DNA from 4 places in the Kitasatospora sp. NPDC002522 genome. Region 1 is predicted to be linked to each of the others. Evidence: riboswitches for the same ligand, from Rfam matches in the RefSeq annotation. Region 1 holds a riboswitch; each other region holds the start of a gene.
The links. Region 1 has a riboswitch for cyclic di-AMP ahead of ACWD4U_RS12970 (transglycosylase family protein). Riboswitches for the same ligand answer to the same signal wherever they lie in the genome.
Positions count from the first base shown of each region.

Region 2: it holds a riboswitch for cyclic di-AMP, as region 1 does, so the genes downstream of both, ACWD4U_RS22770 (transglycosylase family protein) here and ACWD4U_RS12970 (transglycosylase family protein) in region 1, are expected to answer to the same signal.
Region 3: it holds a riboswitch for cyclic di-AMP, as region 1 does, so the genes downstream of both, ACWD4U_RS15025 (glycoside hydrolase family 16 protein) here and ACWD4U_RS12970 (transglycosylase family protein) in region 1, are expected to answer to the same signal.
Region 4: it holds a riboswitch for cyclic di-AMP, as region 1 does, so the genes downstream of both, ACWD4U_RS19415 (M23 family metallopeptidase) here and ACWD4U_RS12970 (transglycosylase family protein) in region 1, are expected to answer to the same signal.

Region 1 is NZ_JBSFXE010000012.1:79,059-86,429, reverse strand. It holds gene ACWD4U_RS12990 (SurA N-terminal domain-containing protein) at 56-688, shown strand; gene ACWD4U_RS12985 (MazG family protein) at 743-1,735, shown strand; gene ACWD4U_RS12980 (SDR family NAD(P)-dependent oxidoreductase) at 1,753-2,181, opposite strand; gene ACWD4U_RS12975 (cytochrome P450 family protein) at 2,337-3,596, shown strand; cyclic di-AMP (ydaO/yuaA leader) riboswitch at 3,844-4,030, shown strand; gene ACWD4U_RS12970 (transglycosylase family protein) at 4,034-4,729, shown strand; gene eno (phosphopyruvate hydratase) at 4,940-6,220, shown strand; gene ACWD4U_RS12960 (FtsB family cell division protein) at 6,317-6,760, shown strand; partial or broken gene ACWD4U_RS12955 (DUF501 domain-containing protein) at 6,802-7,293, shown strand.
Region 2 is NZ_JBSFXE010000027.1:90,345-97,715, forward strand. It holds gene ACWD4U_RS22750 (glycoside hydrolase family 13 protein) at 1-847, shown strand, start outside; gene ACWD4U_RS22755 (LacI family DNA-binding transcriptional regulator) at 873-1,898, shown strand; gene ACWD4U_RS22760 (AMP-dependent synthetase/ligase) at 1,971-3,893, opposite strand; gene ACWD4U_RS22765 (hypothetical protein) at 4,018-4,218, opposite strand; gene ACWD4U_RS22770 (transglycosylase family protein) at 4,358-5,626, opposite strand; cyclic di-AMP (ydaO/yuaA leader) riboswitch at 5,632-5,802, opposite strand; gene ACWD4U_RS22775 (hypothetical protein) at 6,309-7,371, shown strand, end outside.
Region 3 is NZ_JBSFXE010000014.1:155,491-162,861, reverse strand. It holds gene ACWD4U_RS15035 (carboxylate--amine ligase) at 1-1,147, shown strand, start outside; gene ACWD4U_RS15030 (FAD-dependent oxidoreductase) at 1,183-2,394, opposite strand; cyclic di-AMP (ydaO/yuaA leader) riboswitch at 2,588-2,763, shown strand; gene ACWD4U_RS15025 (glycoside hydrolase family 16 protein) at 2,767-3,894, shown strand; gene ACWD4U_RS15020 (GTP cyclohydrolase II) at 3,926-4,630, opposite strand; gene ACWD4U_RS15015 (NADP-dependent oxidoreductase) at 4,893-5,801, shown strand; gene ACWD4U_RS15010 (VOC family protein) at 5,804-6,568, shown strand; gene lnt (apolipoprotein N-acyltransferase) at 6,592-7,371, opposite strand, start outside.
Region 4 is NZ_JBSFXE010000021.1:80,155-87,525, forward strand. It holds gene clpX (ATP-dependent Clp protease ATP-binding subunit ClpX) at 1-441, opposite strand, end outside; gene ACWD4U_RS19390 (ATP-dependent Clp protease proteolytic subunit) at 721-1,383, opposite strand; gene ACWD4U_RS19395 (ATP-dependent Clp protease proteolytic subunit) at 1,428-2,057, opposite strand; gene tig (trigger factor) at 2,282-3,664, opposite strand; tRNA gene ACWD4U_RS19405 (tRNA-Pro) at 3,853-3,926, opposite strand; tRNA gene ACWD4U_RS19410 (tRNA-Gly) at 4,077-4,150, shown strand; gene ACWD4U_RS19415 (M23 family metallopeptidase) at 4,282-5,271, opposite strand; cyclic di-AMP (ydaO/yuaA leader) riboswitch at 5,273-5,429, opposite strand; gene ACWD4U_RS19420 (hypothetical protein) at 5,797-5,991, opposite strand; gene ACWD4U_RS19425 (PP2C family protein-serine/threonine phosphatase) at 6,392-7,371, opposite strand, start outside.

The DNA.
Region 1 (7,371 bases):
AGCCCCGCACGCCAGCGCACCACCGGAACGCACCCCCACCCGCCGGGAGGCCCCCGTGATCCGCACCAGCTCCGCCCGTACCCGCCGCCTGCGGACGGCCGTCGGCGTCGCGCTCGCCGCCGCCGCGCTGACCGCGTGCGGGACGGCGACGCCGCACCAGGGCGCCGCCGCGGTGGTCGGCGGGGAGCGGATCACCGTCGCGCAGGTGGAGTCCCGGGTCGCGGCGGTCCGCGCCGGCATGGGCCCGCAGACCGGCGCGAAGAGCAACGAGCCCGCCGGGCTGGCCCGGCACGCGGTCTCCGACCTGATCCTCGACAAGGTGATCGCCCGCGCCCTGGTGGACCGTCAACTCGCGATCAGCCAGAGCGAGATCGACGCCGCCCGGGCGGCCGACACGCGCACCGTGGGCGGCGAGGACCGGCTGGCCCAGCTGCTGCTCTCCCGTCAGGGCGTGCCCGCCGCCGGGATCGACGGCTACTACCGCCAGCAGCTCGGCATCGTGAAGCTGGCCGGCGGCCAGGACCCGGAGTCCAGCTCCGGCGACGCCGCGATCCGCAAGGCGCTGGCCACCGCGGGCACCGCCCTGCACATCGAGGTCAACCCCCGCTACGGGGCCTGGGACCCGGCGCAGATCGCGCTCACCGAGACCACCGAGGACTGGCTGCCGAAGAACGCCCAGCCGCTGTAGCGGCGGGGGTCGACCGCTTCGCACCCCGCGCGGCTTTCGCAGTAGGTTCGAGCCGTGGACACTCCCAAGCTCATCCTGCTGACCACCACCCACCGGATCGCGCCCGGCCTGCTCTCCTGGCCCGCCTGGCAGGCCCTGCACTCGAACCCCAGGGTGCTGCTCGGCGCCGCGGACCACCCGCAGCTGCCCGCGCTGCGGCAGGCCGGGATCACGCCCGAGCTGATCGAGCGCCCGAGCGCCCCCGCGCTGGCCCGGCAGCTGCTCGCCGCGGCCCCCGCGGTCTGGCTGGAGAGCCCGGACGGCGACCCCGGGCTGACCGACGCGCTGGCCCGGATCGCCGTCGAGGAGGCCGGCGCGCACCCGGAGATCGAGGTGCTCCCCGGCTCGTACGACCTGCCCGGCGCCCGGCTGCTCGACCTGGCCGCGGTGATGGACCGGCTGCGCTCGCCCGGCGGCTGCCCCTGGGACGCCGAGCAGACCCACGCCAGCCTGGTGAAGTACCTGGTGGAGGAGGCGTTCGAGCTGGTCGAGGCGATCGAGGAGGGTGACCGGGAGACCCTGCGCGAGGAGCTCGGCGACGTGCTGCTGCAGGTGTTCTTCCACTCGCGGATCGCCGAGGAGGACCCGGCCGACCCGTTCTCGATCGACGACGTGGCCGGGGACATCGTCGAGAAGCTGATGTACCGCCACCCGCACGTGTTCGGCGACGTCCAGGCCGAGGGCGCGGAGCAGGTGGAGGCCAACTGGGAGCAGCTGAAGGCCGCGGAGAAGCAGCGCGAGTCGGTGCTCGACGGGGTGCCGGGCGGACTGCCGGCGCTCGCCTACGCGGCGAAGCTGGTCTCCCGGGTGCGGCGGGCGAACTTCACCGCGGTGCCCGACCGGCCGTACCGGCTGCCCGCCGAGCTCACCGAGGAGTCGGCGGGGGAGCTGCTGCTGGCGGTGGCCCAGCAGGCCTACGACCGCGGCGTGGACGTGGACGCGGCACTGCGCGCGGCGGCCCGCGGCTACCGCCGGGAGGTGCGCGCCGCGGAGGGGCTGGAGGGCTGAGCCGGGCTGACGGCGGGTCAGCTCGCCAGGCGGGCCGGGTGGTCGGCGTCGGCGGGCTGCCGCTGCGCGGGGACGACCTCGCCGATCGCCTCGCCGACCAGGGCCAGCACCTCGGCCAGCAGGTCGAGGTGGCCGGGCAGTTCGGCGAGCTGGACGATCCGCTCGCCGTCCGGGCCGGCCACCGCGAACAGGTCGATCGGGCCGAGGTGCTTGGCGGCGGTGTCGACCAGGGCGGCGATGTCGCTGGGGCGGTGGACGTCGCCGGACACGCCGACCACGGGGCAGCCGGGGCGGTCGAGTTCGGCGGCGAGGTCCTCGGCGACCCCGGGGTGCAGGTCGGCGATGAGCAGACCGGCGGCCCCGGCGGCGGCGAACCGGCGGGCCAGGTCGGCCCCCGAGCCTCCGTCGAGCACCGCGATGACCACCACTGCCCCGGCTACCCGCATCGTCTGCTCCCCCTTCAGGGCGGACTCGGGCGGCCCGCACGACCGCCCGCGCTATGACTGTCGGAGGATGGTAGGCACGCCCATCCCCTCTGCAACAGGGATTACCCGCCAGGTGACCAGACTCACGCGGCGGAGCCTTTGGATACGGTCAAGACATGTCCCACACGCCCCACCCCACGCAGCCGGAACTCTTCACCTGGGAGTTCGCGGCCGACCCGTACCCGGCGTACGCCTGGCTGCGCCAGCACGCGCCGGTGCACCGCACCACGCTGCCGAGCGGGGTGGAGGCGTGGCTGGTCACCCGGTACGCGGACGCCCGGCAGGCGCTGGCGGACGCCCGGCTGTCGAAGAACCCGGCGCACCACAGCGGGCAGGCGCACCGCACCGGCCGGGTGGGCATCCCGGGCGAGCGGCAGGCCGACCTGATGACCCATCTGCTGAACATCGACCCGCCGGACCACACCCGGCTGCGCCGGCTGGTGTCCAAGGCGTTCACCCCGCGCCGGGTGGCCGAGTTCGAACCGCGCGTGCAGCAGCTCACCGACCGGCTGATCGACTCCTTCGCCGCCCGCGGCGAGGCCGACCTGATCCACGAACTCGCCTTCCCGCTGCCGATCTACGCGATCTGCGAGCTCCTCGGCGTGCCCGAGGAGGACCAGGACGACCTGTGCGACTGGGCCGGCATGATGCTGCGACACACGAAGCCGGGCCAGACCGGCGCCCGGCGCGGGGGAGTGGGCCGCGCGGTGAAGCGGATCCAGAGCTACCTGGCCGAGTTGATCCACCGCAAGCGGGCCGACCTCGGCGACGACCTGATCTCCGGTCTGATCCGGGCCAGTGACCACGGTGAGCACCTCACCGAGAACGAGGCCGCGGCGATGGCCTTCATCTTGCTTTTTGCGGGATTCGAGACCACCATCAATCTAGTCGGCAACGGCGTGTACGCACTGCTCCGCAATCCCGACCAACTCCAGCGCCTGCAAGCTTCGTTGGACCGCGGAGAGACCGGCCTGCTGGAGACCGGGATCGAGGAGCTGCTGCGATACGACGGCCCGGTCGAGCTGGCCACCTGGCGGTTCGCCACCGCTCCGCTGCGGATCGGCGGGGTGGAGATCCCGGTCGGCGACCCGGTGTTGGTGGTGCTGGCCGCGGCCGACCGCGACCCGGCCCGGTTCTCGGACGAGAACACCCTCGACTTGGCCCGGGCGGACAATCCGCACCTCGGTTTCGGACACGGTATCCACTACTGCATCGGCGCCCCGCTGGCCCGACTTGAGGGCCAGCGCGCGATCGGCAGCCTACTGACCAGGCTGCCGGACCTGCGGCTGGCCGCGGACCCGTCCGAACTGCGTTGGCGCGGCGGCCTGATCATGCGCGGTCTGCGCGACCTCCCGGTCTCCTTCACACCCCGCTGACGCCGTTTCGAACCGTCCGAACCCCCGTTCGCAGTGGCTGACGGCGCGTCGGACGGGGGCGCGCGCCGCACTCCCCACACGGACGAAACCGGACATATATGGATGCTCTGTGTACGAGCCGTAGAGGTTCGTGATTTCGGCGTGATGCCGGTGATATGAGCTTGTGATTGCCCGTCAGCTCTGCCTACTCTCCGATCTGCTCGCAGCAGCGGGCCCCGAACGCGGTACGCCGAGTCCTGTCCGCCGCGTCCTCGGGCCACCGAGTCATCGACCCGGACAGGAGCGGGGGAACCACGTATGACCGCCGCCGTCCCAGCGGCTAGGGGTGAAGCCGCCCGGAGGTGGACGCACACGCGTCCGTGACCACCGGGTGGCCGGGCCAGCCTCCCGGTCCGAACCCGACAGCTCACCTCGCAGGCGTGCGGAGAGGACATCCCATGGCAGTTACCGGTACCGGCCGTCACCGACGCAGTACCAAGGCCGAGAAGGTCATCGCCGCCGCCGGCGTGGTCTCGGTCGGCCTGGCCCTGCCCCTGCTCGCCGCCGCCGGAGCGGCAGCCGCCCCGAGCTCCGTCTGGGACCGCGTGGCCCAGTGCGAGAGCGGCGGCAACTGGAGCATCAACACCGGAAACGGTTACTACGGCGGCCTGCAGTTCAGCTCCTCCACCTGGCGCGCCTACGGCGGCGGCCAGTACGCGGGCCGCGCCGACCAGGCCAGCCGCGCCCAGCAGATCGCGGTCGCCGAGCGGGTCCTGGCCTCCCAGGGCCCCGGCGCCTGGCCGGTCTGCTCGGTGCGGGCCGGCCTCAGCCGCGGCGGCGAGGTGGCCGACACCTCGGACGACACCGTCTCCCGCTCGCAGGAGCGCCCGGCCGCGCCGGCCGTCAAGCCGTCCCCCAAGCCCTCGAAGCCCGCCGCCAAGCCGGCCCAGTCCGAGCCCGCCGCCCAGCCGCCGGCCGCGGAGACCCCCGCGCCCGCCGCCGGCGGCTACACCGTGATCGAGGGCGACACCCTCTCCGGCATCGCCGCGGCCCGCAGCCTCCCCGGCGGCTGGGAGCAGCTCTACCAGGCCAACCGCCGGGTGATCGGCGACAACCCGGACCTCATCCTCCCCGGCCAGGTGCTCGCGCTGTGACGCGCGGCGCCTGACGGTCCGTCCGCCCCGGGCGTGCGCAGGGCAGTTCGCGCCGTCCGGGGCCCCGGGCCTGCGGGCAATCAGGTGAACTACCAGTGAGTAGCGGTGCCACACCGTGAGACGAGGCCCGGCCGGACGTGGCCGCGGGGCGGTGTAGGGCTAGGCTCAGGTCGTAACGACCACACATCCGCTTCCGCTAGGAGATGCCTCGTGCCGTCCATTGATGTCGTCGTAGCCCGTGAGATCCTCGACTCCCGCGGCAACCCCACGGTCGAGGTCGAGGTCGGTCTCGACGACGGCAGCACCGGTCGTGCCGCTGTCCCGTCGGGCGCCTCCACCGGCGCGTTCGAGGCGCTGGAGCTCCGCGACGGCGACAAGAACCGCTACTTCGGCAAGGGCGTCGAGAAGGCCGTCCTCGCCGTGATCGAGCAGATCGGCCCCGAGCTGGTCGGCTACGACGCCACCGAGCAGCGGCTGATCGACCAGGCGATGCTCGACCTGGACGCCACCCCGGACAAGTCCTCGCTCGGCGCCAACGCGATCCTCGGCGTCTCCCTCGCCGTCGCGCACGCCGCCTCCGAGGCCAGCGACCTGCCGCTGTTCCGCTACCTGGGCGGCCCGAACGCCCACGTGCTGCCGGTCCCGATGATGAACATCCTCAACGGCGGCTCGCACGCGGACTCCAACGTCGACATCCAGGAGTTCATGATCGCCCCGATCGGCGCGGAGACCTTCTCCGAGGCCGTCCGCTGGGGCGTCGAGGTCTACCACACCCTCAAGGGCGTGCTGAAGGAGCGCGGGCTCTCCACCGGCCTGGGCGACGAGGGCGGCTTCGCCCCGAACCTGGACTCCAACCGCGAGGCCCTCGACCTCATCACCGAGGCCATCAAGAAGGCCGGCTACACCCCGGGCAAGGACGTCGCGCTCGCCCTGGACGTCGCCGCCTCCGAGTTCTTCAAGGACGGCGCCTACCAGTTCGAGGGCAAGGCGCTCTCCTCGGCCGACCTGATCGCGTACTACGCCGAGCTGGTCGCCGACTACCCGCTGGTCTCCATCGAGGACCCGCTGGACGAGTCGGACTGGGACGGCTGGAAGGCCATCACCGACGCGATCGGCGACAAGGTCCAGCTGGTCGGTGACGACCTGTTCGTCACCAACCCGGAGCGCCTGCGTAAGGGCATCGAGACCGGCACCGCCAACGCGCTGCTGGTGAAGGTCAACCAGATCGGCTCGCTCACCGAGACCCTGGACGCCGTCGAGCTGGCCCAGCGCAACGGCTACCGCTGCATGATGTCGCACCGCTCCGGCGAGACCGAGGACGTCACCATCGCCGACCTCGCCGTCGCCACCAACTGCGGCCAGATCAAGACCGGCGCCCCGGCCCGCTCCGAGCGCGTCGCCAAGTACAACCAGCTGCTGCGCATCGAGGAGATCCTCGACGACGCCGCGGAGTACGCGGGTCGTTCCTCCTTCCCGCGCTTCAAGGGCTGATCCGGCTCCCCGCCGAGCCTGTTGTGACCGGATGCCCCGGCTCCCACCGCGTAGGGTGGGGGCCGGGGCACCGGCATGCGCAGGAGGGGTGAGCAGATGGCCAAGTGGAGGATCCCGGGACTGGCGGCGCGACCGCGCTTCACCAGCCGGGCCACCGTCCTGGTCCTGGTGCTGTGCTCGCTCGTGGCGATACTCGCCTATCCCACCCGGCAGTTCATCGCCCAGCGCGAGGAGATCGCCGCCCAGCGGGCCAAGGCCGAACACGCCCGCCAGCAGGTCGAGGAGCTCCGCCGCGACCGGGCTCGCTGGCAGGACCCCGAGTACGTCAAGGCGCAGGCCCGGGAGCGGCTGCACTACGCGCTGCCCGGCGAGACCCCGTTCGTCTCGGTCGACCCGCAGCCCTCGCCCGGTGCCCGGCCCTCCTCCGCGGACGCCGCGGACACCGCCCGACCGAAGGCGCTGCGGCCCTGGTACTCGGTGTTCTGGGACTCCGTGGACACCGCCGCCGACGCCGCCGCCCCCGCCCCCAAGTCCCCCTGACGAACAGACCCCTGATGAGCAACCAGAACCCTCCCGTCTCCGAGCACGACATCGCCGCGATCGCCGCCCAGCTCGGCCGGGTGCCGCGCGGACTGCGCGCCGTCGCCCACCGCTGCCCCTGCGGCAACCCCGACGTGGTGGAGACCGCCCCCCGGCTGCCCGACGGCACGCCGTTCCCCACGCTCTACTACCTGACCTGCCCCAGGGCCGCCTCGCTGATCGGCACCCTGGAGGCGGACGGCGTGATGAAGGAGCAGACCGCCCGGCTCGCCGAGGACCCGGAGCTCGCCGCCGCCTACCGGCGGGCCCACGAGGACTACATCGCCCGCCGGGACGCCATCGAGGTGCTGGAGGGCTTCCCCAGCGCCGGCGGCATGCCGGACCGGGTGAAGTGCCTGCACGTGCTGGCCGGCCACTCGCTGGCGGCCGGCGAGGGGGTCAACCCGCTCGGCGACGAGGCGCTCGGCCTGCTGGAGGACTGGTGGGCCAAGGGCCCGTGCGTCTCCCCGGCCGAGGTGCAGGCCGCCGGTGAGCGGGTCGCCCGCAACCAGGCCAAGGCCCAGGACCACGAGGCGGTGATCGCCGCCAAGGAGGCGCTGACCGCCGAGCGG
Region 2 (7,371 bases), on a different contig from region 1:
GGCCTGGACCCCCACCGTCCAGCGCACCGCCAACTACGTCCGCCCCGACGAGCTGCACCAGGCCTTCAACTTCCAGTACCTGGGCACCGGTTGGGACGCCGCCGCGCTGCGCGAGGTGATCGACGTGTCGCTCGACTCGATGCGCCCGGTCGACGCCCCCACCACCTGGGTGCTCTCCAACCACGACGTCACCCGGCACGCCACCCGGTTCGCCAACCCGCCCGGCCTCGGCACCCAGATCCGCACCCCCGGCGACCGCGAACTCGGCCTGCGCCGGGCCCGCGCCGCCTCCCTGCTGATGCTGGCCCTGCCCGGCTCCGCCTACGTCTACCAGGGCGAGGAGCTCGGCCTGCCCGACGTCACCGACCTGCCCGACGAGGTCCGCCAGGACCCGTCGTTCTTCCGGCAGGCCGGCCAGGACGGCTACCGCGACGGCTGCCGGGTGCCGATCCCGTGGTCCGGCACCGAGGCCCCGTACGGCTTCGGCCCGAACCCCGGCGGCCCCAGCTGGCTGCCGCAGCCCGCCGAGTGGGCCAAGCTCTCGGTGGAGGTCCAGACCGGCGACCCCACCTCCACCCTGGAGCTGTACCGCTCCGCGCTCGCGGTGCGCCGCGCCCAGCCCGCGCTCGGCGCCGGCACCGAGGTCGAGTGGCTGCCCGCCCCCGAGGGTGTGCTGGCCTTCCGCCGCACCGCCGCCGAAGGCTCCTTCGTCTGCACCGTGAACACCACCTCCGAGGCGGTCCGGATCGCCGCCCCCGGCCGTATGCTGCTGTCCTCCGCCGAGGCTGTCGCAGTGGAGGACGGCGTCGAACTCGCGGCCGACAGCACCGCATGGTGGGCGGTCTGACGTGGTTGCAATAGGCTCTGGGATCGTGACTACGGCGCGACTCTCCGACATCGCGGCGCAGGCGGGGGTCAGCGAAGCCACCGTCAGCCGCGTACTCAACGGCAAGGCGGGTGTCTCCGCGACCACCCGGCAGACCGTGCTGGCCGCCCTCGACGTGCTCGGCTACGAGCGCCCGACCCGGCTGCGCCAGCGCAGCGCCGGGCTGATCGGTCTGATCACCCCCGAGCTCAGCAACCCGATCTTCCCGGCGCTGGCCCAGGTCATCGAACAGGTGCTCAGCCGGCACGGCTACACGCCGGTGCTGTGCACCCAGACCCCGGGCGGCTCCACCGAGGACGAACTCGTCGAGATGCTGGTCGAACGCGGCGTGGCCGGCATCGTGTTCGTCTCCGGCCTGCACGCCGACACCACCGCCGACCACGACCGGTACGCCAAACTGGCGGGCCGTCAGGTCCCGTTCGTGCTGATCAACGGCTACAGCGAGAAGATCGCCGCGCCGTTCATCTCCCCGGACGACCGGGCCGCGATGTGGATGGCCGTCCAGCACCTGGTCGAACTCGGCCACGAGACGATCGGGTTGGCGGTCGGCCAGAAGCGCTACGTGCCGGTGCTGCGCAAGATCGAGGGCTTCACGGCCGCCGTGCAGCAGCTCACCGCGCGCACCCCCGAGCAGGCCGCCGAGCTCGTCCACCACACCCTGTTCAGCGTGGAGGGCGGCCACGCCGCCGCGCAGGCGCTGCTCGACAAGGGCTGCACCGCGATCGTCTGCGGCTCCGACATGATGGCGCTCGGCGCGATCCGCGCGGTGCGCCAGCGCGGACTGTCGGTGCCGCAGGACGTCTCGGTGGTCGGCTTCGACGACTCCCCGCTGATAGCGTTCACCGAGCCGCCGCTGACCACCGTGCGCCAGCCGGTGGAGGCGATGGCCACCGCCGCGGTCGACGCCCTCCTCGAAGAGGTCGGCGGAAACCCGGCCCAGCGCTCGGAGTTCATGTTCCAGCCGGAGCTCGTGATGCGCGGCTCCACCGGCTCCGGACCGCGCCGGCCCTGATCGGGCGACCCCTCAGCCGCACTAAGCCGCCAGCGGCCTCCGGGAGCCAACTCCCGGAGGCCGCTTCGGCGTTCACGCGTACAGCTGCTCGATGTCGCGGCGGTACGCGGTGGCGACGGCCAGCCGGCGGACCTTCAACGAGGGTGTGAGCAGGCCGCGTTCCTCGGTGAAGTCGCCCGCCACCACGCGCACCCGGCGGATCGACTCGGCGCGCGAGACCGTCGAGTTGACCGCCCGCACCGCCGCCGCCAGCTCGGTCAGCACCGCGTGGTGCACCGGGATCGCACTGGCGATGTCGACGGCCTCCGTCCCGGTCGGCGGGCTCTGCGGCCGCAGTTCCAGGAAGTGCTCGACCGCCTCGGCGTCCAGGGTGACCAGCGCGCCCACGTACGGGCGGCCGTTGCCGACCACCAGGCACTGGCCGACCAGCGGATGGGCGCGCAGCCGGTCCTCCAGCGGGCCGGGGGAGACGTTCTTGCCGCCGGAGGTCACCAGGATCTCCTTCTTGCGGCCGGTGATGCTGAGGTAGCCGTCCTCGTCCAGCCGGCCCAGGTCACCGGTGGCGAACCACCGCGGCCGGGAGGGCCGCGGCGCGCCCAACTCGTAGTAGCCGTCGAAGATCTGATCACCGCTCAGGTGCACCTCGCCGTCCTCGGCGATCCGCACCGCGGTGCCCGGCACCGGCGGGCCGACCGTGCCGGGGCGGGGCCGCAGCGGCGGGTTCACGGTGGACGGGCCGGTGGTCTCGGTCAGCCCGTAGCCCTCGTGCACCAGCACCCCGGCGCCGGCGAAGAACAGCAGCAGCTCCGGGTCGATCGAGGAGCCGCCGCTGATCGCGTACCGGATTTTCCCGCCCATCGCCTGCCGGACCCTGCGGTACACCAGCACGTCGTACACGCCGTGGGCCATCCGCAGCGACAGCGGCGCGGGCCCTCCCTCGCCCGCCAGGGCGGCGAGTTCGGCCCGGGCGTAGCGCACCGCGACCCGCGCCGCCCGGTCGAACAGCTTCACCGCGCCCCTGGCCTGCGCCTGGGCCCGCCCCACCTGGTGGATCTTCTCGAACAGGTAGGGCACCCCGACCACGAAGGTGGGCCCGAACTCGGCCAGGTCCGGCCGCAGTTGATCGGGCTTCAGGGACGGGCTGTGGCCGACCCGGATCCGCCCGTGCACGCAGGTCACCTGGATCATCCGGCCCAGCACGTGGGCGAGCGGCAGGAACAGCAGGGTGGACGGAGCCTCGCCGGTGACCTCCTCGAAGACCGGTTCCAGCAGCGCCCGGCAGTTCGCCGCCCCGGTCAGGAAGTTGCCGTGCGTGAGCAGGCAGCCCTTGGGTCGCCCAGTGGTCCCCGAGGTGTAGATCAGGGTGGCCTCGCTGCGCGGGCCGAGCGCCGCCCGCCGCCGCTCCAACTCGGCGTTCGGCACCGCCTGTCCGAGCTCGGCGAGGGCGCCGACGGCGTCCTCGTCGAGCCGCCACAGCGGGACCGTCCCGCCGGTGCGGGCGATCGCGACGGTCAGCACCTCCGCGGTCTCGGCGTCCTCCGCGACCGCCAGCACCGCGCCGGAGTCCCGGACGATCCACTCCGCCTGCTCGACCGAGGAGGTCGGGTACACCGGCACCACCGAGGCGCCGGCCGACCAGGCCGCGAAGTCCAGCAGCATCCACTCGTACCGGGTGCGCGACATCAGTGCGACCCGGTCGCCGGGCCGCACCCCGGCCGCGACCAGTCCGCGCGCGGTGGTCGCCACCTGGTCGGCGAACTGACGGGCCGTCAGGTGCTCCCAACCGCCGTCGGCCCGGCGCCTGCTGGCGACCCGGGCCGCCGGGTCCTCCTGCGCGTTGCGGAAGGGCAGGTCGGCGAGGCTGCCGGTCTCCGGCGGCGCGACCAGGTGGGGGCTGTGCGCCTCGACCACCCGCCCGCCGGAGCGGACGGTCCGGACCGGCACGCGGTCGATCAGGTGTTCAGTGCGCCCGGCACGGGCGAGGGGATGTGCCATGAGCGGACTCCCTTGGGTGGTGGGGGTCCGCCAAGGGTAGGTACTCGGCAGTAAACTTACTAGACGGTAAGTTCCTTGACGGTGCCGGAGATTGTGTAAAAGGTGCGTGTTCCCTGACGGAGCGTCAGCCCTGGTCGGCCTGCGGCGCGGGACCGGTGAACCGCTCGTTCTCCCGGTCGTTGCCGGTGATCGCCTCGGTGCGCCTGCCGGTCGAGAGGTAGTCGCGCACCACCAGCTCCACCGCGTCCTGCGGACTGGTCGTGCCGACCCGCATCATCACCTCGAGCGCGAGGTCCGCGTCGAGCGAGATCGTCACCTTGGCCATCGGGTCGCTCCTGAACGCTCGGGACAGGTCCGTCCGGCCGAGCATAGGCCGCTGCCCCCGGAGCCGACCAGGGTCCCCGAGGGCAGCGGTGCATCAGGCGCGGGCCGGGCCCGCGTCAGGCACTGGGTGGGCGGACGGGTCAGACCCGGCCGGCGAAGTCCGGCGCCCAGTTGGCGATGGTCTCCGTGCGCACACCGGCGCTCGGGTTGGCCGCCTCGACGTACTTGCCGCCGCCGACGTACATCGCCACGTGGTACACGCCCGAGTTGGCGCCGTTGCTGGACCAGAACAGCAGGTCGCCCGGCTGCAGGTTGTCCAGCGACACCCGGGTCGAGTAGTCCGCCTGGTCGGCGGCCACCCGCGGCAGGCTGATGCCGGCCTGGCGGAAGGCCGCCTGGGTCAGGCCCGAGCAGTCCCAACCGCCGTTGCCGGTACCGCCGTAGACGTACGCCTGGCCGACCTTGGACAGCGCGAAGTTCACCGCGGCGGCCTTGGAACCGGTCACCGCGGAGGCGGTGGTGGTGGCGGACTTGGTGGTGCTCGCCGCGATGGTCGAGGTGCTCGCCTTGGCGGTGCTGCTCTTGGCGGCGGCGGTGGAGCCGGTGCTCTGGGTGGTGTTCTTGCCGGTGCCCTGGTGCGAGGAGCCGTTGTTCCAGGAGTCGTGCGAGCCGTTCCACGACGACTTGGTGGACTGCTCGGCCGGGGCGGAGGCGGTCGCGACGTTGCCCAGCGAGAGCTGCTGACCCGGGTAGATCATGTCCGGACCCTCGGTCAGGAGGGAGCGGTTCAGGTCGTACAGCTTCTGCCAGCCGCCGTCCACGTGGTGGCTCTGCGCGATGGTGGACAGCCAGTCGCCCGCGACCACGGTGTAGGTCTCGGCGGCCTGGGTGCTCTGCTGCGGCTGGGCGGCCGGCTGCTGCGGCTGCTGGGCCGGCTTGGTCTCGGCCTTCGCCTGCGGGGCGGCGGCCGGGGCCTGCTGCTGGGCCTTGGGCTGCTGGGTCTTGGCCGCGCTCTGGCCGGCCGAGGTGTCGACCTGCGGGGCGGAGCCGCCCTTGGTCAGACCCGCCTGGATCGAGCAGACCGGCCAGGCGCCGGGGCCCTGCACGGCCAGCACCTTCTCGGCGGTGGCGATCTGCTGGTCCTTGGTGGCCAGGTCGGCGCGCGAGGCGTACGCCGTGCCGCCGAAGGCGGCCCAGGTGCTGTTGGTGAACTGGAGGCCGCCGTAGAAGCCGTTACCGGTGTTGATCGACCAGTCGCCGCTGGACTCGCACTGCGCGACCTTGTCCCAGGTCGACACCGAGGCGGCCGAGGCGGAGCCGGAGGCCAGGCAGGGAACGGTGAGGCCGATGCCGACGACGCCGGTGGTCGCGATCAGGCGGCGGGCGCGCTTGGCGCTGATGGGCAGCATGAAGAAGCGTTCCTCTCCCACGCCTGCGAGGTGAGCTGTCGGATTCGGGCTGGAGTTGCCCGGCCGCGCACACCTGACGGCGTGCACGGCTTCACCCCAAGCCCCGGAGCGGCCTTCGACCACTCCCGGGCGACTTACCTGGTTCCCCCGCCCCTGCCGTGGTGCGTATCGCAATGCCAGCGCACCCGGCGGCAGGACTCGGCGTTCCGGGCGAACTGGGTCCGTGTGACCACGAACGTGGGCAGGAGATTAAGCGGAGTCAAGAGCAATTCGCAAATGGCTGTGAGGGGGGTCACTTTCTTTCGGAATGGCGATCAAGGAATTTCCGGCGAACTCCGATGGGTGGTCCGGAATCTGTTTTCGCGTCAGGGGTCGGCCGATCTTGTGTCCCGTTTGTCACCTTACGTTCTGATCCATGCCTTATGGTGGCTTTGGTGAGTGTTCGGTGCGAGTGGATCGGCGGACGTTTTGGATGGTTTTGCCGATGTTTGGTGGATAATCTCCCTCTGATCGCAAGGCCTTTCCGGAATTCCGGCTCGCTCCCGATGCGTTCTCGAACGCACGTGCCTGACGCTACGTCAGGATGCTTACTCGGATGCCGAGATGCGTGGCTTCGACACCTCCTCTGCCTATGCTGCCCTCGAGTTGAGTCGGGGTAGCGGGCCCCGGAAGGGCGGCGGCGGTGGAGCGGCAGCAGGACGGCGGGCGGCATCGGCGGCCGGTGGTGGGGCGGCGGCGGTTACTGGGGTGGCTGGCGGCGGGGACGGTGGCCGCGGTCGGCGGGGGAGTGGCGCTGCGCGGGTCGCTGGCCGGAGGTGTGGTCCAGACGCCCGTCGCGCTGCCGAGCATGAGCGACCATCAGCACGGTGCCATGAGCAACAGCAGCCCGGCCGCGCCGCCGCCGTCCAGCCCGGCGCCGCTGCCGCCGGCGCCGCCGGTGGACGAGGGCGGCCGCAAGTGGTCGGACGCCAAGGGCTGGGGCGGGCAGCTGCCGGGCCCGAAGAGCGCGGTGCGGATCACCGACCGGGTGCTGCTCGACACCGACGTGCAGGTCGGCTCGCTGCTGGTGGACACCGGCGGTTCGCTGGTCTTCGCCAAGGACCGCTCGGTGACCCTGGCCAGCGCCGGCAACGTGGAGGTCCGCGGCTCGCTCGCGCTCGCCCCGAGCGGCGCGGCCGTGCACACCCTGCGCTTCCCGTCCGTGGACGAACACCGCTTCCAGGGCGGCGGGATGACCGTGGTCGACACCGACACCGGCCTGTGGGTCACCGGGCAGGGGTACCTGCGGCTGGACGGTGCGCCGCGCACCGCCTGGGTCCGGGCCGCCGCCGACCTCAAGCCGGGCGACGCCACCCTCCGGCTGGCCGCCGCGCCGGAGGGCTGGCAGGTCGGCGACGAACTCGCCGTCACCCCGACCGCCCCGCCCGACACCGCCGACTTCTCCACCGCCTACGACCTGTGCACCGTCAAGGCGATCGACGGCGCCGCCGTCACCCTGGACGCGCCGCTGCAGCACGCCCACCCGCGGGTCGCGCTCGGTGGCGGGCTCACGCTCGGCGCGGAGGTGCTCAACCTGACCCGCAACGTCCGGATCGAGGGCACCGAGCAGGGCCGGGCGCACGTCCACGTCACGTCGAGCCGCCCGGCGGACGTCCGGCACGCGGCGATCCGCTGGATGGGCCCGCGCTCGGCCGGCAAGGACAGTTGGAACGGACAGCCCGTCACCGAGCCGGTGCTGGGCCGGT
Region 3 (7,371 bases), on a different contig from region 1:
GGTGCGCTCCTTCGGCCGGCTCGGCGTGCCCGTGCACGCCATGGTCGAGAGCCGCCTCACCGCGACCGCCGTCTCGCACTACCTCACCGGGGTGCACGTGCGGCCCACCACCGGCGGCGAGCCGTCCGACCAACTCGTCGACACCATCCGCTCGGTGGCCCGCTCGATCGGCCGGCCCGCGGTCGCCGTCGCCACCGACGACGAGTCCGCCTGCATCCTCGCCGAGCACGCCGCCGAGCTCGCCCCCTACCTGCTGCTGCCGCCCGTCCCCGCCACGCTGCCACGCCAACTCGCCGACAAGGGCGGCCTGTACCGGATCTGCCAGGCCCACGACGTCCCCGCGCCGCGCACCGCGACACCCGGAACCGGCGCGGAACTCCTCGACGCGGCAAGGCAGGTGGGCTATCCGCTGGTGCTGAAGAACCTCGCCCCGTTCAGCCGGCTCGCCCACCCCGTGGTCACGCACACCACCCTGGTCCGCGACGAGGCCGAACTGCGCGCCCTGGCCCGCGCCGACGGGCAACTCTCCGTCCTCGCCCAGGAGTACGTGCCGCGCGAGCACTCCGAGGACTGGTTCACCCACCTGACCTGCGGGCGCGACGGCGAACCGCTGGCGGTCTTCACCGGCCTCAAGCAGCGCGACTGGCCTCCCGGCGGCGGCTTCACCACCCTGGCCCGCTCGCTGCCCAACCCCGAACTCGCCGAACTCGCCGCCCGGTTGTGCCGCTCCATCGGCTACAGCGGGATCGCCGACCTGGACTGGCGCTACGACCGCCGCGACGGCCGCTACAAGCTGGTCGACTTCAACCCCCGCCAGGGCGCCCAGTTCCGGCTGTTCGAGACCACCGGCGGCGTCGACGTGGTCCGCGCCCTGCACCTGTGGCTCACCGGACGCGACGTCCCGCCCGGCGCGCAACTGGTGCGCAGCTTCAAGGTCGGCCGCCTCGACCTGCTCTCCGCCGCCGCCAACGCCTGGCAGGACCGCCGCCCGCCGCGCGACGTCCTCCCGCGCCGCGGCACCGTCCGCGCCTGGGCCTGCCGCGACGACCCCGTCCCGGTCGCCGTGGAGATCACCCGCAGCGCCGCCTCCTTGATCCACGGCGTGGCCCACCGGGTCCGGGCCGTCGCCGGCAGGTCGCACGGCTGAGCCGACGGAGCGAGCGCGTAGCCGGGGCGAGCGCGTCAGGCGGCGGGTCGGGACCGCCGTGCGGCAAGCGCGCGGGACAGGCGGCCGGCCGCGAAGCCGGTGCCGCAGACGAAGCGCATCACCGGGCCGAAGGCGTCCGCGGCGGCCAGGCCCGTGAAGTACAGCCCCGGCACCGAGGATTCGAAGCCGGCCGAGAGCCGCGGCGCGCCCGCGTGGGTGCGCACCGCCGCGCGCAGGGACGGGTCCAGGATCGCCAGCCGCGAGACGTCCACCCGGAAACCGGTCGCCACCAGGACGTGGTCGGCCTCGACCGGCCCGCCCGGCCCGGTCAGCGACAGCCGCACCGCGCCGTTCAGGTCGGCGCCCGCCAGTTCGCGGCCGGTCACCACCGGCAGCACCCCGTCGACCCGCTCGCGCAGCCACCAGGCGCCCGCCGGGCCGAGGACCGTCCGGACGTAGTGCTCCCGGGTCCCGTCGGGCAGGTGGCGGAAGGCGGCCGGTGCCCGGCTGAACGCCATCAGCGGCCAGCCAGGGCCCAGTGGCGAGACCGGGCTGCGCAGCCGCGTCGCCAGCGGACGGTCCGCGCCGCCGTCGACCGGCGGCGGCGCGCCGAACAGCAGCCGCTCCCGGCGCGCCACCACCACCGGGCTGGCCCCCGCCTCGCTCAGCAGCGCCGCCCCCTCCAGCGCGGACTGCCCCGCCCCCACCACCGCGACCCGCCGCCCGGCGAACGCCGCCGGGTCGGTCAGCGCGCTGGAGTGCGAGGCTGCGCCCGCCTCCAGCAGCGGGCGCAGCACCGGCGGGATCCAGGCGTACGGCGGGAACCCGGTGGCCAGCACCACCGCGCGGGACTCGAAGGACTCACCGTCCGCCAGCCGCACCAGGAACCGGCCGGCCTCCGGGGTGACCGAGACCACCTCGCTGTTCTGGGCGTCCGGCACGCACTGGCGCTGGAACCACTCGCCGTAGCGGATGAACTCCGCCACCGGAATGGGGTACCGGGCGCCGACCGGCCGCTCGCCGTGCGCCCGCCGGAAGTCGTTGAAGCCGAACCCGGGGCGCGGCGACGAGATGCTCGACGCCGCCGGGGTCGACTTCAGGAACATCCCGATCGGCATCCGCGCCCGCCAGCTGCCCATCGGCTCGCCGAACACCCGCGTCGGCACTCCCCGCCCCCGCAGATGCGCCGCCACCGCAAGCCCGTACGGTCCGGCGCCGACCACCGTCACCGCCACCGCGGCACTCACGGCCGCCGCCCTCTCCGCTGCCGCGCCGTCATCGGGCACCTCCTCCGTCGGGGTGCATCCAGGATGCGGTCCGGCCCCGCGTCGGGCACGTCGACCGGACCGGCAATTGTCTTGTACGCGTCCTGCGGCTAGCCTGCACGGGCGCCCGCCACCGAGCGGGCACCGCGGCCGGGACGCCGAATCCCGTCCACCCGGCTGCGGCACACCGAGCTACGGAACGGACGGGAGCGGGGGAACCAGGTCAGTACGCCCGGCCCCCGCATTCCCGCGGACGGTCGCGGCTCGGGGTGAAGCCGTTCCACAGACGGCCGGGCCACTCGTGCGGCCCGAACCCGACAGCTCACCTCGTAGGCGTCGCCGAGGATGACAACCATGCGCCTCTCCGCCACACCTGCCAGGGTCGCCGCCGCGACCGGCCTGGCCGTCGCCGCGCTCGCGCTGGCCAGCCCGGGCACGGCAGACGCCGCCGGCCACTACCGCGCCGGCAAGTACCGCACCTGGGCCCCCACCGCGGCGCCCACGACCACCCCGACCGCGACCACCCCGGCCGCCACGGCGTCCGCCACGACATCGGCTCCGGCTCAGACACCGACCCCGGCTCAGACACCGACGCCGACCCCGACGGCGGCCGCGACCAGTCCGCTGCCGGCCCAGTCGCCGTTCGCCAGCCCGACCGCCAGCGCCTCGGCGCCGGCGCCCGCGGCCACCACCCCGGCCGCGACCGCGACGCCGAGCCCGACCGCGACGACGCCTCCCGCGCCGACCGGCGGCGCCGGCGCGGGCACGCCGACCTGGGAGGACGACTTCAGCTCCGCATCGGTGCCGCTGGGCAGCTGGACCGGCTGCAGCGCCAACGGGCCGCTGCAGACCAGCCACTGCACCGGGCTGCCGTCCGCGGTGGACGCCAAGTGGTGGGCCTACCCGTCCGGCTGGCAGGACACCTCGAAGAACGGCACCTACAACCCGGCCAAGACGCTGTCCATCGCGAACGGGCAGATGAACATCCACCTGAACCGGGACAGCGGCGGCACCTGGGTCGCCGCGCCCACGCCGAAGCTGCCGCAGAACACCACCTACGGCACCTACGAGGTCACCTGGAAGGCCACCTGCGCGACCGGCTACAAGGTGGCGTGGCTGCTCTGGCCGGACTCCTACACCTGGCCGCGTGACGGGGAGGTCGACTTCCCCGAGGGCGACCTGTGCGGCAACGTCGGCGCGTTCATGCACCGCCAGGGCGCGACGGCCGGCAGCGACCAGGACGCCTTCAACGCCAACGTCCCGGTGGCGGGCGCCTGGCACACCAGCCGGATCGAGTGGCAGGCGAACGACCTGAAGTTCTACCTGGACGGCAAGCTGATCGGCCACTCCACCTCGCGGGTGCCGAACACCCCGATGCACTGGGTGCTGCAGTCCGAGACCTCGCTCGGCGGCACCACCGCGGCGGTCGGCTCCTCGGCCGACATCGCCATCGACTCGGTGCGCTTCTGGAAGGCGGGCTAGTCCCCGCGCCCCGTCTGGTCGGCGGCCTGTGTCAGCCGACCAGACGGGCGAGCGGGATCGAGTGGCCGGTGTGCTCGACCTTGGCGCGCAGGTAGCGCAGGTTGCTGGGGGAGGCGTGGACGCCGGTGGGGACGCGGTCGGCGACGGTGATGCCGAGGGCGGTGAGCTGGGCGGCCTTGTCGGGGTTGTTGCTGAGCAGGCGGACGGCGGGGACGCCGAGGGTGGTCAGCATCTGGGCGGCGGCGGTGTAGTCGCGGCCGTCCTCGGGCAGGCCGAGCGCGGCGTTGGCCTGGTAGGTGTCGAGACCGGTGTCCTGCAGGGCGTAGGCGTCGAGCTTGTTGTAGAGGCCGATGCCGCGGCCCTCCTGGCGCAGGTAGAGCAGGTACCCGCCGGCCTCGGCGATCTTCTCGACGGACTCGCGCAGCTGCGGGCCGCAGTCGCAGCGGGCCGAGCCGAAGACGTCGCCGGTGAGGCACTCGGAGTGCAGGCGCACCAGCGGGGCGGGGGCGCCGGGCTCGGTGGACGGCTCGCCCAGGGCCAGTGCGAGGTGCTCGGCGCCGTCGGCGAGGCCGCGGAAGGTGAACACCTCCGCCTCGACCTGGTAGCCGTCGCCGAAGCCGAGCGGGATGTGCACCCGGGAGCGCACGGTGGCGGCGGGCAGCGGCAGGCCGGCCGCGACCGGGGTGTCGAGCTGCGGGTCGGTCGGCGTCTGCGGCTGCGTCGCGGTGTCCGTCATGGCGGGGCCTCCGGTGGTCCGGGCGTGGTGGGCGCGCGCGGTCCGAAGCCGAGTAGTTCAAATTCGAACCGGATCGCGCCCGGCTGACGCTACACCGCGGTTCCAATTTGAACAACTGGGTTCCCGTCCGGCATTCCCGGCCCGGTGCGACCCATCGGTGGCGGGTTCGCACAGCCGTCCCGTTCGGCCCACCAGCCCCGGTCTACCCGCCGGTACCCCGGCAAGCTGGCGTGGAGAGCCATGCGCAGACGAAGGGGACGAGATGTCGAAGGCGTTCGGGTTCGTGGAGTACGGCGGGCCGGAGCAGCAGGAGTTCCTGGACCGGCCGACGCCCGTGCCCGGTCCCGGCACCCTGCTGGTGCGGGTCAGGGCGGCCGGGGTCAACCCGGCGGACTGGAAGACGCGGCGGGGCTGGTTCGGCACCGACGCCGCGCCGCCGCTGGTGATGGGCTCCGAGGCGGCGGGCGTGGTCACGGCGGTCGGCGAGGGCGTGCCGGGCTTCGCGGTCGGCGACGAGGTGTTCGGCATCGCCCCGGCCGGAGCGTTCGCCGAGGAGGCCCTGCTGGCCGCGCAGACCACCGCCCGCAAGCCCGCCGCCGTCAGTTTCGCCCAGGCCGCCGCGCTCCCGGTCGCCGCGGCCACCGCCTACGACGCGGTCCACCAGCTCGGCCTGCGCGCCGGGCAGACCCTGCTGGTGGTCGGCGTCGCGGGCGGGGTCGGCAGCGCCGCCGCGCAGATCGCCCGCGAGCAGGGCGTGCGGGTGCTCGGCACGGCCGGCGACGGAAGCGTCGGGTACGTGCAGTCGCTGGGCGCGCTGCCGGTGCGCTACGGCGACGGCGTGGAGCAACGGGTGCGGGCGCTCGCCCCGGAGGGGGTGGACGGGATCCTCGACCTGATCGGCGGGGACGCCGTCCGCGCGGTGGCCGGGACGCTGCGCGAGGGCGGGCGGCTGGTCTCCACCTCCGACCCGACCACCGCCGCCGAACTCGGCGGCGCCTACGTGCGGCGCGACGGCACCTCGGCGGTGCTGGTCGCCCTCGCCGAACTGGTCGCCGCCGGGAAGCTCGACCCGCACATCACCGCCGTCTTCCCGCTGGAGCGGGCCGCCGAGGCGATGGCCGAGGTGGAGTCCGGGCACGCCCGAGGAAAACTGATCCTGGAGATGAGCTGACCGTGAAGATCACCGAACCGCGCCCGGGCGCCCCCTGCTGGGTCGAACTGGCCACCAAGGACCCGGTCGCCGCCAAGGCCTTCTACCACGAACTCTTCGGCTGGCGCGCGGAAGTGGTGCCGGAGGAGAAGGCGATGGGCTACACCAAGCTGTACGCCGGCGAGCAGCTCGTCGCCGGGCTCAGCGCCCTGATGCAGCCCGACCAGCCGACCGCCTGGACGATCGGCTTCGACACCCCGGACGCCGACGCCGCCGCGGACGAGATCGCCGCGGCCGGCGGGCAGCTGATCGTCCCCGCGATGGAGGCGCTGGACTGGGGCCGGTTCGCGGTCGCCGCCGACCCCGGCGGCGCGGTGTTCTCCCTCTGGCAGCCCCGCGCGCTGCGCGGCATCGACCTGCTGAACGAGCCCGGCGCGCTCGGCTGGATCGAACTCGCCACCCGCGACACCAAGGCCGCCCTGGCCTTCTACACCCGGGTGTTCGGCTGGAGCGTCAGCCCCGGCGAGATGTACACCCAGTTCGGCCTGGACGGGCGGGACTTCGGCGGCGTGATGGACATGACCGACCAGTTCCCGGCGGACGTCCCGCCGTACTGGATGCCCTACTTCGCGGTCGCCGACGTCGACCTGAGCGCCGAGCGGGCCGCGCTGCTCGGCGCGACCGTCAACCTGCCGCCCACCGACGTGCCCGACGGGCCGCGGCTGGCCGTGCTGCGCGACCCGCAGGGCGCCGTGTTCGGCATCCACGTGGCCTACCGCGAGGGCTGAACCCGCCCGGGAGGAACGGCGGTTCAGACCCGGGTGGACTCGACGACGGCGGGCGCGGCGGCGGCGTCCGGCCGCCGTCGCCGGGCGCCGTGCTCGCGCGCCGCGAGCGCCCCGGCCGCCGCGGTGACCGCCAGCGCCGTCCACGGTACCCAGTCGCCGAGCCGCACGTACCAGGTGCGGAAGCCGGGGTCGCCCAGCGTGAGGTGGACGGTGAGCGCGCCGCTGCCGCCGGTGTCCATCCGGGCCAGCCGGCGGCCCTGCGCGTCGTAAGCCACCGACTCGCCGGTCAGCGCGGCCTGCACCACCGGGCGGCCGGTCTCCGCCGCGCGCAGCGCCCCCAGCGAGGCGTGCTGCGCGGGGGCCCAGGTGGACTGGAAGGTCGAGGTCGCGGACTGGTAGACGATCAGCTCGGCGCCCTGCCGGGCCAGGCTGCGGGACATGTCCGGGAACGCCGACTCGAAGCAGATCAGGGCGCCGACCGGCAGCGGCCGGCCCTGCCGGTCGACCACCGGCAGCAGGTGCACCGAGGTGCCCGGGGCGCGGTTCTCCCCGGCGGCGGCGCTGACCCCGGCGATCCAGCCGAGCAGCGGGCGCAGCGGGATGTACTCGCCGAACGGCACCAGCCGGATCTTGCGGTAGCGGGCCGCCACGCCCGACGGGTCGACCAGCACCGCGTCCTTGGAGATCCGGCCGTCCGCCTTACGGGCGTCCTCCCCGGCCAGCACCTGCGCGCCGACCGCCGCCGACAGGGCGCGCAGCCGGTCCACGGTGGCGCCGTCGCGGTCCAGGTCGGCGGTGGTCGA
Region 4 (7,371 bases), on a different contig from region 1:
GGCGATCGCGAACGGCACGTTCAGCATCCGGGCCAGGGTCTGCGCGAGCAGCGTCTTGCCGGAGCCGGTCGGGCCGAGCAGCAGGATGTTGGACTTGGCCAGCTCGATCGCGTCGTCCCGGCCGTTGCCGGCGCGGCCGGTCTCGCCCGCCTGCACCCGCTTGTAGTGGTTGTAGACCGCGACCGACAGCGCCTTCTTGGCGAGGTCCTGGCCGACCACGTACTGGTCGAGGAACTCGTAGATCTCGCGGGGCTTCGGCAGCTCCTCGAAGCGCACCTCGGAGCTCTCGGCGAGCTCCTCCTCGATGATCTCGTTGCACAGGTCGATGCACTCGTCGCAGATGTACACGCCTGGCCCGGCGATCAGCTTCTTCACCTGCTTCTGCGACTTGCCGCAGAACGAGCACTTGAGCAGGTCGCCACCGTCTCCGATGCGTGCCACGAGGTGCTTCCCCTTCGCCAGGGGCCCCGCGGGGGTCGGGGCCTGGTGCTGTGGACCGGCCCCGCCGTCGGCGGTCGGTCCCGGTATCCGACGGTACTCTGCCGAGCCGCGGTTTCCGCCGACTTCGACAGCTCTGCCGTACGCCCTGGGCGAATTGATACCGAACAGATGCCGTCGCGGGTGCATGACCCGTCAAGTCATTGTGCCGGGGCGGACGCCCCGACCGGAACGCCCCGCGACGGGGCGTACGTCACGTACGCGCCGTCGCGGGGCGGTGGATCACTCGCCGTACGAGGTCTTCCGGGTCGAGATGATCTGGTCGATCAGGCCGTACTCCAGCGCTTCCTCGGCGGTGAGGATCTTGTCGCGCTCGATGTCGTCGCGGACCTGGGTCACGTCCTTGTTGGAGTGCTTGGCCAGCATCTCCTCCAGCTGCGCGCGCATCCGGAAGATCTCGTTGGCCTGGATCTCCAGGTCGGACACCTGGCCGCGGCCGGTCTCGGTGTACGGCTGGTGGATCAGGATGCGGGCGTTCGGCAGCGCCATCCGCTTGCCGGGGGAGCCCGCCGCCAGGATCACCGCGGCGGCCGAGGCGGCCTGGCCCATGCAGACGGTCTGGATGTCCGGCTTCACGAACTGCATGGTGTCGTAGATCGCGGTCAGCGCGGTGAACGAGCCGCCCGGGGAGTTGATGTAGACCGAGATGTCGCGGTCCGGGTCCATCGACTCCAGGCAGATCAGCTGCGCCATGATGTCGTTCGCGGAGACGTCGTCCACCTGCGAGCCGAGGAAGATGATGCGCTCCTCGAACAGCTTGGCGTACGGGTCGTACTCCCGGATGCCCTGCGAGGTGCGCTCGACGAACCGCGGGACGATGTAGCGGCCCTCGGCCCGCATGTCCTCCAGGCGGGCCTTGGCACCGGACAGGCTGGGGATGTTCATGTTCTCTGGTCCTCCGAAGCGTGCGGTCTGGGTTCCGATGCCGGTCAGCCGGCCAGGCCGGCGCCGGTGCCGCCGCCACCGGGGACGTCCGCGGCGCTGTGCATGATGTCGTCGATCAGGCCGTAGGCCTTGGCCTCCTCCGGCGTGAACCAGCGGTCACGGTCGGAGTCCGCGGTGATCTGCTCGAAGGACTGGCCACTGTGGTGGGCGATCAGCTCCGACATCCGCTTCTTGGTGCGCAGCAGCTGCTCGGCCTGGATCCGGATGTCGGTGGCCGAGCCGCCGAGGCCCGCGGAGGGCTGGTGCATCAGGATGTTGGCGTTCGGCAGCGAGAAGCGCTTGCCCTTCGCACCCGCGGTCAGCAGGAACTGACCCATCGAGGCGGCCATGCCCATCGCGATGGTGACCACGTCGTTCTTGATGTACTGCATGGTGTCGTAGATCGCCATGCCCGCCGAGATCGATCCACCCGGGGAGTTGATGTAGAGGTAGATGTCCTTCTCGGGGTCAGCCGCGAGCAGCAGCAGCTGGGCGGTGATCTTGTTGGCGATGTCGTCGTCGACCTGCTGGCCGAGGAAGATGATGCGCTCGTTGAGCAGCCGGTTGTAGACCTGGTCGCCCAGGCCGCCGAGCACGTCGCCGGCGGCGGCGTGCGGCGCCATCAGTCCAGGCATCTGCATCTGCGGGAACGTCACTTAGCCACCTGCTCAGTCGATCTGCTTTGGGTGTCGCTGTCTATGGACCCTAACGCCCGGGCCCGGCCGCTGAATCCCCCACGCAGAACTGTTCGCTGTGAGCGCAGGGTGAGCACGGGAACGCGAACGGGCCCGGGCACCGTGCGGTGCCCGGGCCCGTTCCCGGCTGACGCGGCGTCGGCTGACGCCCGCTAGTGCGGAGCTCAGGCCTCCGCGGACTCCTCGGCGGCGGCCTCGACGGTCTCGTCGGCGGCCTCGTCCTCGTCGTCCTCGAAGGAGACGGTCTCACCGTTGGTGTCGGTGACCTTGGCGGCCTCGACCACCAGGGCCAGCGCCTTGCCGCGGGCGACCTCGCCGACCAGGAGCTGCACCTGGCCGCCCTGGACGACCTGCTGCGCGAACTGGTCCGGGGTCAGGCCCGAGCCGGCGGCGCGGCGGATGAGGTGCTCGGTGAGCTCCTCCTGGTTGACGCCCAGCTCCTCGTTCTTGACGATCTGGTCCAGCACGAACTGGGTCTTGATGCCCTTCTTCGCCTGCTCCTCGGTCTCCGCGTCGTAGTCCTCGCGGGACTTGTCCTGGGAGGCCAGGTAGGTGTCGAGGGTCAGGCCCATCGGCTCCAGCTGGTGGTGCTCGAGGTTGTGCTTGCGGGTGCCGATCTCGTCCTGGAGGAGCTTCTCCGGGTAGTCCATCTCGACCCGGCCGAGCAGCTCGTCGAGGACCTTCTCCTGGGCCTGGGTGGCCTGGTCGAACTCCTTCATCCGCTCAAGGCGCTTGCGGGAGTCCCCGCGCAGCTCCTCCAGGGTGTCGAACTCGCTCGCCAGCTGCGCGAACTCGTCGTCCAGCTCCGGGAGTTCCTTCTCCTGGACGGCGGTCACGGTGACCGTGACCTCGGCGTCCTGGCCGGTCTGGCTGCCACCCTTGAGGGCGCTGGTGAAGGTCTTGGACTCACCGGCGGACAGGCCGATCACGGCCTCGTCGATGCCGTCCAGCAGACGACCGGAGCCGATCTCGTAGCTCACGCCGGTGGCGGTGCCGTCGTCCGGCACCTCACCGTCGACCTTGGCCTCCAGGTCGATCACCACGACGTCGCCCTCGGCGGCGGCGCGCTCGACGTCCTTGACCGAGGAGAAACGCTCGCGGAGCTGCTCCAGCGACTTCTCGATGTCCTCGTCGCTGACCTCGATCGGGTCGACGACGACGGCGATCTCGGTGAAGTCGGGCAGGGTGACCTCGGGGCGCACGTCGACCTCGGCGACGAACTTGAGGTCACCGCCGTCCGCCAGGTTCTCGACACCCTCGATGCCGGTGATGTCCGGCTGGCCCAGCACGTCGATCTGGCCCTCGTCGACGGCCTGCGTGTAGAAGCGCGGAAGCGCGTCGTTGACGGCCTCCTCCAGCACGGCGCCACGGCCGAACCGCTGGTCGATCACCTTGTTCGGGATCTTGCCCTTACGGAAGCCCGGTACGGTGACCTGCTGGTTGATCTTCTTGTACGCCGCGTCGAGGCTGGGCTTGAGCTCCTCGAAGGGCACCTCGACGGTGAGTCGAACCCGGGTCGGGTTCAGAGTCTCGACGGCGCTCTTCACGGTTAGGTCTCCTAGGGGCTTGCGGTCAGGGCGATAGGCGGTTGGGGCTGCATTGCTGTCCGTACTACCGCCAGCGGTCCATCCTACCGGTACCACGAAAGCGACTGTGCCCGGCACCGGCGGCGTTCCGGAAAAGCGGAAGACGACAACAGGGCCCCGCCCGCCGGACGAGACCCTGCCGCACACGGTCGGGGTGACCGGATTCGAACCGACGGCCTTCCGCTCCCAAAGCGGACGCGCTACCAACCTGCGCCACACCCCGTGGTGCCGAGCAGAAGAGTACACGTCGGCCCGCCCCCGACCGGAGCGAAATCCGCGAGCCGACGGCGGCAAAGCGGTGTGCATTCCGCGGCCCCGACCAGGTACGCTAGGCCAGTCCTCACCACCGCCACGGCGGTGCGGGTACGCCTACGCGGGTGTAGCTCAATGGTAGAGCCCCAGTCTTCCAAACTGGTCACGCGAGTTCGATTCTCGTCACCCGCTCCACAGCCCGACGGCCCCGACTGCACCCGCAGTTGGGGCCGTCTGCGTTTCCGCTCGGGCCGTCGGTGTTTCCGCCCGGCAGCCCGAAGGCCCCGCGCAACGCTGCGCGGGGCCTTCGACGGTTACTGCGGGGATCAGACGTTGACGCCGTGGGCGGCCAGGTAGGCGACCGGGTCGATGTCGGAGCCGTAGTCCGGGGTGGTGCGGATCTCGAAGTGCAGGTGCGGGCCGGTCACGTTGCCGGTGGCGCCGGACAGGCCGATCTGCTGACCCGCCGTCACGGACTGGCCGGCCGAGACGGAGATCGAGGAGAGGTGGGCGTACTGGGCGTACTTGCCGTCGGCCAGCTTGATGATGACCTGGTTGCCGTAGGCGCCACCGTTGCCGGCGGAGACCACGGTGCCCGCGGCGATCGCCTTGAGGCTGGTGCCGGTGGAGACCGGGAAGTCGATGCCGGTGTGGTAGCCGCTGGCCCAGTTGGAGCCCGCCACCTTGTAACCGGTGGTGACGCTGCCGGGGGCCGGCGCGACGTAGCCGGAGGAGGCCACCGAGGAGGTGGACGCCTTGGGGGCGGCCTGCACGGTCTTGGCGGTGGAGGTGGTCGACTTCGCCGCGGAGGTGGTCGACTTGGTGGAGCCGGACGCCTTGGCGGTGTCGTTGCTGGACGCCTTCGGGGCCTGCTCGGCCTTCGGGGCGGCCTGCTCGGTCTTCGGCGCGGCGGCGGTCTCCGCGGCCTTGCCGTTGACGGTGAGCTGCTGGCCCGGGTAGATCAGGTTCGGGTTGCCGCCGATGACCGAGCGGTTGTCCTGGTACAGCTTCTGCCAGCCGCCGTCCACCTTCTGGGCGGTGGCGATCTTCGACAGGGTGTCGCCGGAGACGACCTTGTAGTCGTGCGCGGCGGCGGCCGGAGCGGCCTGCGGCGCGGCGGCGGCGGTGTCGGCGACCGGGGTGGCGTCCACCGAGACCTGGGCCCACTGGCGGCCGTTGTCCTGGTGGTCGGTGGTGACGTGCGCGGAAGCGGCGGTCACCGGGAGGCCGACCGCGGCGCCGGCGACGCCGGTGGCGATGGCGATACGGACGAGGGTGGTCATACGCGGCTTGCGGTGCTTGCCCTTGACGGACATGAGCATTCCTCTCCGACGCCTACGAGGTGAGCTGTCGGGTTCGGGCGAGAGTTGCCCGGCCGCAAGCGCGGCTTCACCCCGAGCCGGGGCCCGTGTTCCGGGTCCGGCGACTTACCTGTGGTTCCCCCGCTCCTGCCGTGACTGGGTATCTGGTCGGCACCGGACGGCGGCAGGACTAGGCGTTCCGCTCGGTGGCCCACCCGGACCATTGCCGGGCTGCTGAGGAAGCAAAACCCACGGGTCAGGAGGCTGGCAAGCGCCGAAAAGCCCCGTTCCCAAGATCGGGAAGGGGCTGACGGATCGACAGGTCACGCTCTGCCGAGCGGCCTGCTGCGGTCCGCGCACGGGATCATGACGGTGTGCCTACGAACCCTCTACGCGGGGCGATTTCGGGCACCCTCCGCAGTGCGGTGCGGACGCGGAGTGACGGAACGGGTGACCCTGGTCACCCGCGGGCAGGCCGGTGCGACGGCGCGGGGCGCCTCCCCGTCCGTCGCGGTGTTCCCCCCGGGAGCCGACGGTGCGTCAACCCGCGATCGAGGAGATGGCTTTGGCGACCGAGTTGAGGAACTGCTGGATCGGACCGGCCGCGGTCGACTGGCTCAGCATGAAGCCGAACAGCGCGGCGACGATGAAGTGCCCGCTCTTCAGCTGCTTGTTGCGGATGAAGATGGCGCAGACGATGCCGAACAGGACCAGCGCGGAGACGGAGAAGGCCACCCGGACTCACTTCCTCGGTTCATGGCGGGGACTCGTGTCGGAACCGGAGATGGCTCCAGGCGGAAACCGGCCCCAACCCCCCGTGTCCCCACCAGCCCATCCGGACTCAGTGTGGTCGTTCGTGCGGACTGCGTAAAGGACTTGCCCACAAGCCCGGCGCCGCAACCCGCGCGATGAGACTGATTTTCGCCGACCGTGACCATAGCGGACCGGCCTTGACGGACCGTCGGCGGGCGGCGGACTGCGGGGGCTCTCCCGGCAAACCGGCAGGCAGACCCGCAGGTGATCCATTCCCCGGGTGCCGCAGGAGAATTGGCCGAAGATCAACGTCCCGGGTTGACACTCCGTGGACAGCCCGCGAGCGCCTCCCGCACGGTGCGCCGACCGGCGCGGGCGGGAGTCAGCGACGCCAGACCAGCAGCACGGCGCGGTCGTCGTTGACGTGCTTGGCGACGGTGTCGATGAGCCGGACCGCGGCGCCGGAGCGCCCGGCCACCGGGGCGGTGGCCACCAGCCGGTCCGCCTCGCCCATCAGCCGGTCCATGCCCTCGGCGAGGTCGCGGCCGGGGATCTCCACCATGCCGTCGGTGCACATCAGCAGCAGGTCACCGGGGCCGAGGGTGCCGCGCACCCCTTCGAACTTGGCGCCGTCGTACACCCCGAGCAGCGGGCCCTCGGCCTGCTTGACCTCCCAGTGGCCGGCGCCGGCGAGGCGGTGCATGCCGGGCAGGTGGCCGGCCGACAGCAGCTCGTACTCGCCGGTGTCCAGGTCGAGCACCAGGTGGACGGCGGTGGCGAAGCCCTCCTCCCAGTCCTGGCGGAGCAGGTAGCCGTTGGCGGCGGGCAGGAAGTCGTGGGCGGGCAGCGAGCCGAGCAGGCCGCCGAAGGCGCCGGACAGCAGCAGGGCCCGGCTGCCGGCGTCCATGCCCTTGCCGGAGACGTCGGCGAGCACCGCCTCCAGCACCCGGCCGCCGGGGCCGGTGCGGGCGGCCACCATGAAGTCGCCGGAGAAGGACTGGCCGCCGGCCGGGCGCAGCGCCATGTCGGCGTGCCAGCCCTCCGGGAGCCGGGGGACGCGGCCCTGCACCCGGATCCGCTCGCGCAGGTCGAAGAGCATGGTGGAGCCGCCGCGCCACGGCACGCCGACCCGGCGGCGGAACTGGGCGACCAGCAGCCCGGCGACGCCGACCGCGCCGACCACCAGGGCCGCGCCGGGGGTGACCCCGTAGATGTAGGCGTCGGGGTTGTCGGCCGCGGTCCGCTCCCCGGTGTGCACCAGGGACTCGGTGATCAGCCCGCCGGCCGCGACCGCGTACAGCAGCACCAGGGTGCCGGGGCGCAGCAGCAGGGCGCCGGCCAGGATCGGCAGCACCAGGGCGG